Regions from separate parts of the Peribacillus sp. FW305-BF15 genome, predicted to be linked through region 1. Evidence: riboswitches for the same ligand, from Rfam matches in the RefSeq annotation. Region 1 holds a riboswitch; the other holds the start of a gene.
The links. A riboswitch is a leader RNA that binds a small molecule or an ion and turns the genes downstream of it on or off. The one in region 1 is predicted to bind lysine.
Positions count from the first base shown of each region.

Region 1 (5,487 bases):
TGATAAGCAATCGTTAAATTCTCGACCTTCAAAGCTGCTTGATTCATAGTTTCTCCCCCCTATTTCAAAGCACGGACGATGGTGTCCGTGTTATGACGGACCATTCCGATATACGTTCCTTCTTCCGTCCCTCTTTCACCCATGGCATCCGAGAACAATTCACCGCCGATTTCCACTTTGTGGCCCTGCTTACCTGCTCCTTGAATGACAGCCTCGATAGCCTTCCTCGGTACGCTTGACTCTATGAAAATCGCTTTTATTTTGTTCTCCACAAGATAGTTCCGCATATCCGTCACATCTTTCGATCCATATTCCGATAATGTATTGATCCCTTGGAGCCCTCTTACGTCCAGGCCATATGACTGCCCGTAGTACCCAAAAGCATCATGTGCCGTAACGAGCACCCGTTGGTCTTCTGGCACTTTATTGATTTCCTCATGGACATATTTATCAAGTTCCTCCAATTGCAGAACGTACTCCTCATAATTTTCACGATACTCCGCTTCATGGTCCGGGTCCTTGGCAATCAATTCTTTCTTAACTGCCTCCGCCGCAACGATCCAAAGCTTTACATCAAACCATACGTGGGGATCATGCTCCTTTGCACCCACTTTGCGAAGTTGGTTCTCCTTGAAGTCTTCCGTTACGGCAATCGTCGGTTTATCCTTGCTCATCATTTCAAATATATCCGTCATTTTCCCCTCAAGATGCAATCCGTTATAAAAAATCATATCAGCCGAATCCAATGTCTTCACATCACCCTGCGTCGCTTTATATAGATGGGGGTCGACTCCCGGTCCCATTAAACTTGTGACCTCGACATGTTTACCGCCGATATTCTCAACCAAATCCCCAATCATTCCCGTTGTTGTAACGACATCCAGCTTGCCATTGCCATTATCGCTTTCGGCCGTATCATTGCCGCACCCCGTTAAAACCAGCAATGCAGCAATCACGCCTCCAATAGATTTAAGAAAACCCATCCATATTCCCTCCCTTTTTCATCTCTCTAAAATAGTTTGCCATGTGCAAAATTAAGTGTAAATTTTTTTCATTGTCGCAAACGCTAAAAAGTTTCCTCTACACAACTTATTTTATACTATACACAAATATACAAAAAAAGTGCAACTTTTTTTAAACATTTCAAAAAGGCGAATGACTTTTACAGACAGCAAAAACTGTCAGGAACCTCCACTAGGCAGCTTCCTGACAGTCAGTCATTCCGTATGATGAAATTATATTTATATTGTGGAGTTTTACTGGTGAACATAACTAGGGGAGCTATTTCTGAACAACGTGAAATTCACGTGTAAACGCGGTTTCCACGCGTAAAGCCGCGAACTTCTTGACGGGCATTGCCACTCATTTCTCCTGTTTCAAGGAAATGGCCAAGTACGCAAATCCCAATTCGATTCCGCAAAGCAAAAACAGGGTGATTAAAGTTTGGAACATCATGTTTTCCTCCTCCTCTAAGACTTAGACCAATCTTAAAGGATGAAACCAATACCATAACAAGACCCTATTTGCAGAAATCTTCAGCAGTCCCCACTGTTCCCTTGCCCTGAAATGGGTTTCATACTGTACAATATAAAAAAAGAAAAACGGTGATACCATGACAAATATTAAAGAAATAGCTCAATGTGCTGGTGTATCTGTCTCAACAGTGTCTCGTGTATTGAATGATCATCCTTATGTAAGCCCCGATAAAAGAAAGAGCGTCCTAGAAGCGATCAATCGCTTGAATTATACGAGAAACATCAACGCCATCCATCTTTCAAAAGGGAAAACCAACCTTATCGGCGTCATCATCCCCTTCAACAATCACCCATATTACGGGGCAATCGTTAACGGAATCACAAAACAGGCAAATGCAATTGGCTGTCATATCGTCATCTTTCAAACAAATTATGACAGGGAGAAAGAGATCCAGGCTTTTAATATGCTGCAAATGAAGCAGCTCGATGGCATTATCGTTTGTTCAAGGATTTCGGAAATGAAAATCCTCTTGGATTATCAAAAATACGGACCGATTATTTTATGTGAAGATACCGCCCAGGCTGAATTCTCATCCATCAGCATTGATCATTATGCAGCTTTCTCCTGTGCCCTTGAGTACGTGATTGCTAAAGGATATAAGAAAATCGGATACAGCCTCGGCCGTAAAAAGAGCAGGAACAGTTCCCATCGTACAAAGGCCTTTAACGATATCATGAGTAAACATCAACTGATAAACAATAAAGAATGGCTGTTTGAAGGCAGTTATCACATTAAGGACGGTGAACAATTGTTTCAGGAATGGAATTCGATGATGGATAAACCTGAAGCCATCATCATCACGAATGATGACACGGCGGCAGGCTTCATTCTTACCGCTAAGAAATTGGGTATAAGGGTACCGGAAGATGTGGCCATTCTCGGCTTCAATAATGATAGCCTTGGCGAAATGCTCGACATCACGACCATTTCCTTACCGCTGGAATGGATCGGGAAAATGGCAGTGGATCTCTTTGAGAATCCTGAAGAGGTCAAACATGTAAAACTGGACTATGCCCTAATAAAAAGGAAAACCGTTTAGTTATCAGGATGTGCTATTTTTTAGTGCATCGTCACTTGATTCTTCCTTACTGCCATCATTCATTAACTAGGAAAAAATAACCACATGAAATAATCATTGCGATATCCCAGAAGTTATTTTATAATTTTGATATAGTAAAGTTTACTCAATTACTAGCAATCTATTCGCGATTGCATGAATTTCATGAGTACAGTCGTACGACGTCACCTACAAGCTGACGCCAACGATTTTAGAAAATTGAATACTTCCTCATTTACCGATGAGTTAGAGGCTGCAGCTTATAAAAGTAAAACGGACGAGATTCTGGAAAATTAAAGACTCCGTTTGAAAGGATAAGTTGCCGAAGTTAGGGTATATTCCATGTATATTCTCGCTGGCGGTGTTACCGAACAGGAACACCACTGTCACGTTTTTTCAAAAAAGCGTGGGGAGCTATCTTCGGAAGGATAAACGGGTTTATTATAAACAGCCGTCGATCTTTTTCGACTGCTGTTTTTTTATTTTTCGTTCCCTTCCAATAAAAAGGAGTGTAACATCAATTGTCAAATTCACAATCACCATCAAGCCCTACTGAACTGAAAAGGAGCCTGAAAGCGCGTCATTTAATGATGATTTCATTAGGTGGAACAATTGGAACAGGTTTATTTTTAGCAAGTGGCGGTGCCATTCATTCAGCCGGTCCCGGCGGTGCCTTGGTGGCATACGCGGTCATCGGCATCATGGTTTATTACTTAATGACAAGTCTTGCAGAAATGGCGGCGTTCATGCCAGTGGCCGGTTCGTTCCGTGTCTATGCATCCAAATTCGTCGATCCGTCCTTCGGTTTTGCGATTGGTTGGAACTACTGGTATAACTGGGCAATCACCATTGCCGCCGAATTGGCAGCCGTTGTCTTAATTATGAAGTTCTGGTTCCCGGATAGCCCTTCATTTATCTGGAGTGCCATTGCGTTAATCATTATGTTTCTTATCAATTACATGTCCGTTAAAGGTTTCGGTGAAACAGAATTCTGGTTTGCCATGATCAAGGTCGTGACAGTCGTCATTTTCTTGATTACGGGTGTTCTGATCATTCTTGGAATCATGGGTGGGAAAGACCCAATCGGTTTTTCCAATTTCACAATGGGCGAAGGTCCCTTTAACGGAGGGTTCTTCACGATTCTAGGTGTATTCATGGCTGCCGGCTTTTCATTCCAAGGTACGGAATTGCTTGGAGTGACTGCTGGTGAAAGTGAGGATCCAGAAAAAAATATCCCAAAAGCGATCAGATCCGTTTTCTGGCGTATCATCTTATTCTATATCTTAGCCATTTTTGTAATTGGCATGATCATTCCGTTTACGGATTCACGTTTACTGAGTGAAGATGTTGCCGTAAGTCCATTCACGCTTGTATTTGAACGGGCCGGCCTTGCATTTGCTGCATCGATCATGAACGCGATCATTTTATCATCCGTACTCTCTGCCGGTAACTCTGGCATGTACGCTTCAACCCGTATGTTATGGGACTTGGCACGTGATGGGAAAGCACCGAAATTCCTAGGTAAGTTAGATAAAAGAGGAGTGCCCGTGAATGCACTTATCGTGACTTCCTTAGTTGGCTGTGTTGCATTCTTAGCTTCATTTTTCGGGGACGGCGTCGTTTATATCTGGTTATTGAATGCTTCAGGCATGGCGGGATTCGTCACCTGGGTAGGGATTGCGATTGCCCATTATCGCTTCCGCAAAGCTTATGCAGCTCAAGGCCTTGATATGAATGCTTTACCATTCCGGGCAAAAGGCTTCCCATTCGGACCTATATTCGCGCTTGTCCTTTGTATTATCATTATCATCGGACAAGGCTATCAGGCTTTCAGCAGCGATGGAATCGACTGGAATTCAATGTTCGTTTCCTACATTGGCTTGATTCTATTTTTCGTCCTATGGTTCGGCTATAAAATTAAGCATAAAACGAAAATCATTCCGCTTGAGGAATGTGATCTTAAAACAAAATAATACGCAAAGGACCTGTTCTTCCCTAACCGGAGAAGGACAGGTCCTTTTTTCATTTCAAATGATAAACACGGCATTCATATGGTTGCAGGGGTTTGCTGGAGATTCCTTCTTCCTCCTGACCATAATTGCCGATCAGCTTTGTGGCAGAATATGCATGCAGCTCTTCAGGCAAAGTATATGCGGCCTGCTCTTCTTTAAAGTTGCATAGCACCAATAACTTCTCTTCCTCAAACGATCTCATGTACGCAAATATTCGTTCATCATCCGGCAACAGCAGTTCAAAACGGCCATAAACGACGATATCATGTTCCTTGCGCAGTTGGATAAGCTTTTTATAAAAATGAAAAATGGAATTCGGATCATTATAAGCCTTTTCTGCATTAATCTCGGGAAAATTGGGATTAACCTTAATCCAAGGGGTCCCGTTCGTGAATCCTGCGTTCCGGGAGTCATTCCACTGAATCGGTGTCCTCGCATTATCCCGGCTGCGGGCGTGGATGGCGGACATCATCCGCTCTTTTGACCAGCCATGTGAATGGACGAGTTCGTCATATGAATTCAATGTTTCGATATCCCTGTATTCATCGATGCTTTCAAATGCAACATTGGTCATGCCCAGCTCTTCCCCTTGATATATATAAGGTGTACCTTGCAGCATATGAAGACAAGCGGCAAGCATCTTTGCGCTTTCAATACGATACTTTCCATCATTACCAAACCTCGAGACAACCCGGGGCTGATCATGGTTGTTCCAGTATAAACTGTTCCAGCCATCCCTCTCCAAACCAGTCTGCCACTTGGAGAGGATTCGCTTTAAATCGGTTAGCTTCCATTTATCGTTACTCCATTTCCCTTCTGGTCCCCTCCCCAAATCCATATGTTCGAATTGAAAGACCATATGTAGCTCACCACGATCTTTAC
Region 1 is NZ_JBYSYV010000005.1:168,933-174,419, forward strand. Features, by position in the region: gene AC3WLU_RS07125 (metal ABC transporter ATP-binding protein) at 1-47, opposite strand, end outside; gene AC3WLU_RS07130 (metal ABC transporter solute-binding protein, Zn/Mn family) at 60-983, opposite strand; gene AC3WLU_RS07135 (LacI family DNA-binding transcriptional regulator) at 1,613-2,575, shown strand; lysine riboswitch at 2,833-3,018, shown strand; gene AC3WLU_RS07140 (amino acid permease) at 3,115-4,566, shown strand; gene AC3WLU_RS07145 (glycoside hydrolase family 13 protein) at 4,616-5,487, opposite strand, start outside.

Region 2 (5,487 bases), on a different contig from region 1:
GTTGAACTTAATCAAAAAACATGACCCAAAATATAATGTCATGCTAAAGGATGATAAGACGTATCCTTTCATCAAGCTGACTGCGGAACGCCACCCGCGTCTAATCATTACGCGAAAAGTCAAAAAAGACAAAGGGAAATATTTCGGTCCTTATCCGAATGCATTTGCAGCTAACGAAACGAAAAAATTGCTCGACCGCATCTATCCCCTAAGAAAATGCAATACGTTACCGGATCGCGTTTGTCTCTACTATCACCTTGGTCAGTGCCTGGCCCCATGTGTATATGATGTAGAGGAACAGGAATATAAAAAAATGGTCGATGATATCAACCGGTTCTTGAACGGCGGGCATACTGAAATAAAAAAAGAACTGACTGAAAAAATGCTGGAGGCATCGGAAGAACTCGATTTCGAGAGGGCCAAGGAGTTCCGTGACAAGATTGCCCACATCGATATTACGATGGAGAAGCAGAAAATGATGACGACCGATTTCATCGACAGGGATGTATTTGGCTTTGCCTATGATAAAGGCTGGATGTGCGTTCAGGTATTTTTTGTCCGGCAGGGTAAATTGATAGAAAGGGATGTTTCGCTTTTTCCGGTCTACGATGAACCCGAACAGGAACTTCTTACATTCCTCGGTCAGTTTTACGAGATTACGAACCATTTTAAACCAAAGGAAATCTTGCTGCCTGAATCTGTGGATGCCGAAATGGCCGAAGGGCTGCTTGGTGTCAAAACGATTCACCCGAAACGGGGAGCGAAAAAAGACATGCTTAAATTGGCGAATAAAAATGCCTCCATCGCCCTTCAGGAAAAATTCTCTTTGATTGAGAGGGATGAAGAAAGAACGATCAATGCGGTGGAAAACCTCGGGAAACAACTGGGTATCTACACCCCGCATCGAATTGAAGCTTTCGATAACTCCAATATCCAGGGAAGTGACCCCGTTTCCGCTTTAGTCGTGTTCATTGATGGGAAGCCGGAAAAAAGAGAGTACCGAAAATATAAGATCAAGACGGTCCAGGGACCTGATGATTATGAATCGATGCGTGAAGTGGTCAGAAGAAGGTATTCACGAGTATTGAAAGAAGGGCTGCCGCTTCCGGACTTGATCATCATTGATGGCGGAAAGGGACATGTCGAAGCGGTACGGGATATTCTGGAAAATGAATTAGGCTTGGATATTCCACTTTCAGGCCTCATTAAGGATGAAAAGCATAGGACCTCGCAATTGATGATCGGAAATCCGCTTGAACTTGTACCTCTTGATTCAAGGAGCCAGGAATTTTACCTATTGCAAAGAATTCAGGATGAAGTGCATCGGTTCGCGATTACGTTTCATCGCCAGCTACGCGGGAAAAATGCGGTTCACTCCCAGCTTGATGATATTCCAGGAGTCGGGGAAAAGCGAAGGAAGCAATTATTAAGGCATTTTGGATCATTGAAGAAAATCAAAGAGGCGACGGCCGAGGAAATCATGGAAGCTGGCATGCCAAAAGGGGTAGCCGAGGGAATCGTTAGAAAATTACAAGAATAATCTTGCTACCGATAAATCTCTATGCTATGATTAAAAGGAATTTTTAACTAGACAACTTAAAAGTGCTGATAGAGGTGCGGAATTCAAGAGTAAAAACCTGGAGAAGTATGAGCTTCCATGAAAGGTTTTGAAAGGGGACGCCGCCGAAGGAAGACAAGACTCATACCTTGTCCTCCTGGTCCGACATTTAATAAATGGCGGATTGTCAGGGTTTATACCCTGGAGAGCTATCTCACTGTGATTACAGTATTAAGATATGTGACCACAGCAATGAGATATTTCTCATTGCTTTTTTTATTGCCTAAAAAGTAGAGAGGGTGCATGAGGATGGCATTAATCGTTCAAAAATTCGGCGGAACATCCGTCGGTAGCGTAGAAAAAATCAAAAATGTTGCCAATCGGGTAATCGAGGAAGCGGAGAAAGGAAATGAGGTTGTCGTCGTTGTTTCAGCTATGGGGAAAACAACGGACCAATTGGTTTCCATGGCGCGTGATATTTCCGGATCCCCAAGCAAGAGGGAAATGGATATGCTATTGACGACTGGGGAACAGGTAACGATTTCCCTGTTAACGATGGCATTGATTGAAGAAGGACATGAAGCCATTTCGTATACCGGCTGGCAGGCTGGCATGCAAACGGAATCCGTTCATGGGAATGCCCGGATTTTAAACATCGATGCCACGAGGATCCAAGCCCAGCTTCAGGAGAAGAAAATAGTGGTCGTAGCCGGTTTCCAGGGTAACGATGCAAATGGGGAAATCACTACCTTAGGGCGAGGCGGTTCCGATACCACGGCAGTTGCCATCGCAGCAGCGCTTAATGCGGATAGATGCGATATTTATACAGATGTAACGGGTGTTTTCACAACGGACCCACGCTACATAAAAGGCGCGCGAAAACTCCAATCCATTTCTTACGATGAAATGCTGGAACTTGCCAACCTGGGGGCGGGCGTCCTTCACCCAAGGGCTGTCGAATATGCAAAAAATTATCAAATTCCGCTTGAAGTCCGTTCAAGCATGGAGAGAGAATCAGGTACGATCATAGAGGAGGAAGCAACTATGGAAGAAAACTTAATTGTACGCGGCATTGCTTTTGAAGACAGTATTACGAGGGTCACAATATATGGTTTGCCCCAATCACTTGGTGCATTATCCACGATCTTCACGACGCTTGCGAAAAACCGGATCAATGTGGACATCATCATTCAAAGCATGACTGCCGAGGATACGACGAATCTATCTTTTTCCACAAAAAGTGAAGATACGGAAGCGGCCTTGATCGTTCTGGAAAATAATAAAGAACAATTGGGATTCGACCGGGTCGAAACGGAGAGCGGATTGGCCAAAGTGTCCATCGTCGGTTCTGGTATGGTATCCAATCCGGGAGTGGCTGCCGAAATGTTTGAAGTGATGGCCAATACAGGCATCCAGGTGAAAATGGTCAGCACATCGGAAATTAAAGTTTCGACCGTCGTCAATGAAAAGGAAATGGTGAAGGCGGTTGAATCCCTTCATGAAGCATTTAAACTTGGTCAGCATGCAAATGTGCTAGCTTAAGTGTCAGGAGTCCAATAAAAAACAGACTTCCGGTAAAAAGGGTAAGTCTGTTTTCAGGGCTCATTAGATTGGATCTCTGGGATCCCATTGGATGGTGAATATCACTTTTTTTGCGCGGCGTTTGATTTCTTCCGTTGATTCGCTGAGGAATTTTTTTTGCAGTGAAAACTGCTCGGCAAGGAAACCGGCTTCAAGCTGGAAGTGACAATCAGGGTGTAAATCCAGGCGGCGGCTGATTATTTCACCCGTGAGGGATAATTCCATCTGGTGTTTCGTATACTTCAAGATTTCCAGATTGCCCCATCCAGCGCTTTGGAAAAATTCAATCACTTCCTGATCGCCCTTCAATGGGAATTTTCTTGCTAATTGTTTACCTGCCCAATAGAGGATTTGATTAGAGTCTTTTCCGAGAATATCGTTCAATAGAACTTCTCTGATTAATTCGTACCCGAAAGCTGGAACTTTGAATTCTTCAGTTTGAATTTCTTCCGTTTGAATCTCTTCTTCTATCGCAGCAGCAATATTTTTTTTCATAGTTTATCGCCTCTTTCTGTAAATCTATTATAAACGTATTTCTTTTGCAAATTATACTGTTTTTTATTTATTTAAATAGCAATTGGAAAAAAATGATAAATTATACCGAGATATTAATAGTTAAATTAGAAATTTATTCAAAATATCATCTTGACAAACAAAAAATACCCAAGATAATCCAATAAAATCTATTCTGAAAAAGAGATTTCTTGTATCCGTTTTCTTGACGCACATAGAAGTCAGGAGTAAAATGGACATGTCACATAATTGTAAAGGAAGTATAGAGGAGTTTTTTGACTCTATACTGTATTTTCACGCGGAGATAAAAGGTAGCCACCAGTTTATCTTTGCATGATTTTTCACAAATTAAGGGGGGGCACTTAGTGGCAAAAAATCGTGAGTTTGGGAATCGCAGGCTTCATTCACTTCTAGGAGTAATTCCAATTGGTCTATTCCTAATTTTTCATTTATCTGTAAACTTTATGGCAACAAAAGGAGAAGAGACTTTTAATGGGGCAGTTCATTTAATTGAGTTTACGCCCGTGAAGATTTTGGTAGAATGGGTCGTCATCTATCTACCGCTCATTTTCCATGCTGTGTACGGAATCTATATTGCCTTTACAGCAAAAAACAATTTAGGCAGATTTAGTTTCTTCCGTAACTGGATGTTCATGCTACAACGCCTAACTGGAATCATAACGTTGATTTTCCTTGTTTGGCATATATGGGCAACTAGAATCCAAGCAGCTATGGGTGCTGAAGTTAACTTTGACATGATGGCAGAGATTTTCTCTAGTCCATTCATGATTGTGTTCTATATTGTTGGTATTATCTCGGCAATCTTCCACTTTGCTAATGGATTATGGTCATTTGCTGTGAGCTGGGGTCTTACAGTTTCACCAAGATCGCAAAGAATCATGACTTACTTTACATTGATCGTTTTCGTTCTTCTTTCTTATATCGGAATCAGCGCAATTTTCGCATTCGTATAAGAAGATAGAGTTCATTTATAAGAATTAGGAAAAACATAGCTTGGCTAATGGAAATAAGGGAGTGACAGAATTGGGTAAAGGTAAAATAGTTATCGTTGGTGGAGGTCTAGCTGGATTAATGGCTACGATCAAAGCAGCAGAGCTGGGACAACAGGTTGATTTATTTTCTTTAGTGCCTGTTAAACGCTCTCACTCAGTTTGTGCCCAAGGCGGAATCAACGGGGCAGTAAATACAAAAGGTGAAGGGGATTCTCCATATATCCACTTCGACGATACAGTTTATGGCGGAGATTTCTTGGCTAACCAACCGCCGGTTAAAGCGATGTGTGAAGCAGCACCATCAATCATTCATATGTTTGACCGTATGGGTGTTATGTTCAACCGTACTCCGGAAGGTCTTCTTGATTTCCGTCGTTTCGGTGGCACTCAACATAGCCGTACAGCATTCGCTGGTGCAACAACTGGACAGCAATTACTTTACGCATTGGACGAGCAGGTTCGCCGTTATGAAGTAGAAGGCCTTGTAACGAAATATGAAGGCTGGGAATTCCTTGGAGCTGTTATCGATGATGAGCAAACAGCACGCGGTATCGTAGCACAAAACCTGACTTCAATGGAAATCAAATCATTCCCTGGAGACGCAGTCATCATGGCGAGCGGCGGCCCTGGAATCATTTTCGGTAAATCAACGAACTCAATGATCAATACAGGTTCAGCAGCTTCCATCGTTTATCAGCAAGGTGTTAATTATGCTAATGGTGAGTTCATTCAAATTCACCCGACAGCAATCCCTGGCGATGACAAACTTCGTCTAATGAGTGAATCCGCTCGTGGTGAAGGTGGACGTATCTGGACATATAA
Region 2 is NZ_JBYSYV010000013.1:108,647-114,133, forward strand. Features, by position in the region: gene uvrC (excinuclease ABC subunit UvrC) at 1-1,540, shown strand, start outside; lysine riboswitch at 1,602-1,778, shown strand; gene AC3WLU_RS15635 (aspartate kinase) at 1,868-3,100, shown strand; gene AC3WLU_RS15640 (YslB family protein) at 3,164-3,634, opposite strand; gene AC3WLU_RS15645 (succinate dehydrogenase cytochrome b558 subunit) at 4,018-4,626, shown strand; gene sdhA (succinate dehydrogenase flavoprotein subunit) at 4,697-5,487, shown strand, end outside.
Region 2: another riboswitch for lysine. It lies ahead of AC3WLU_RS15635 (aspartate kinase); the one in region 1 lies ahead of AC3WLU_RS07140 (amino acid permease).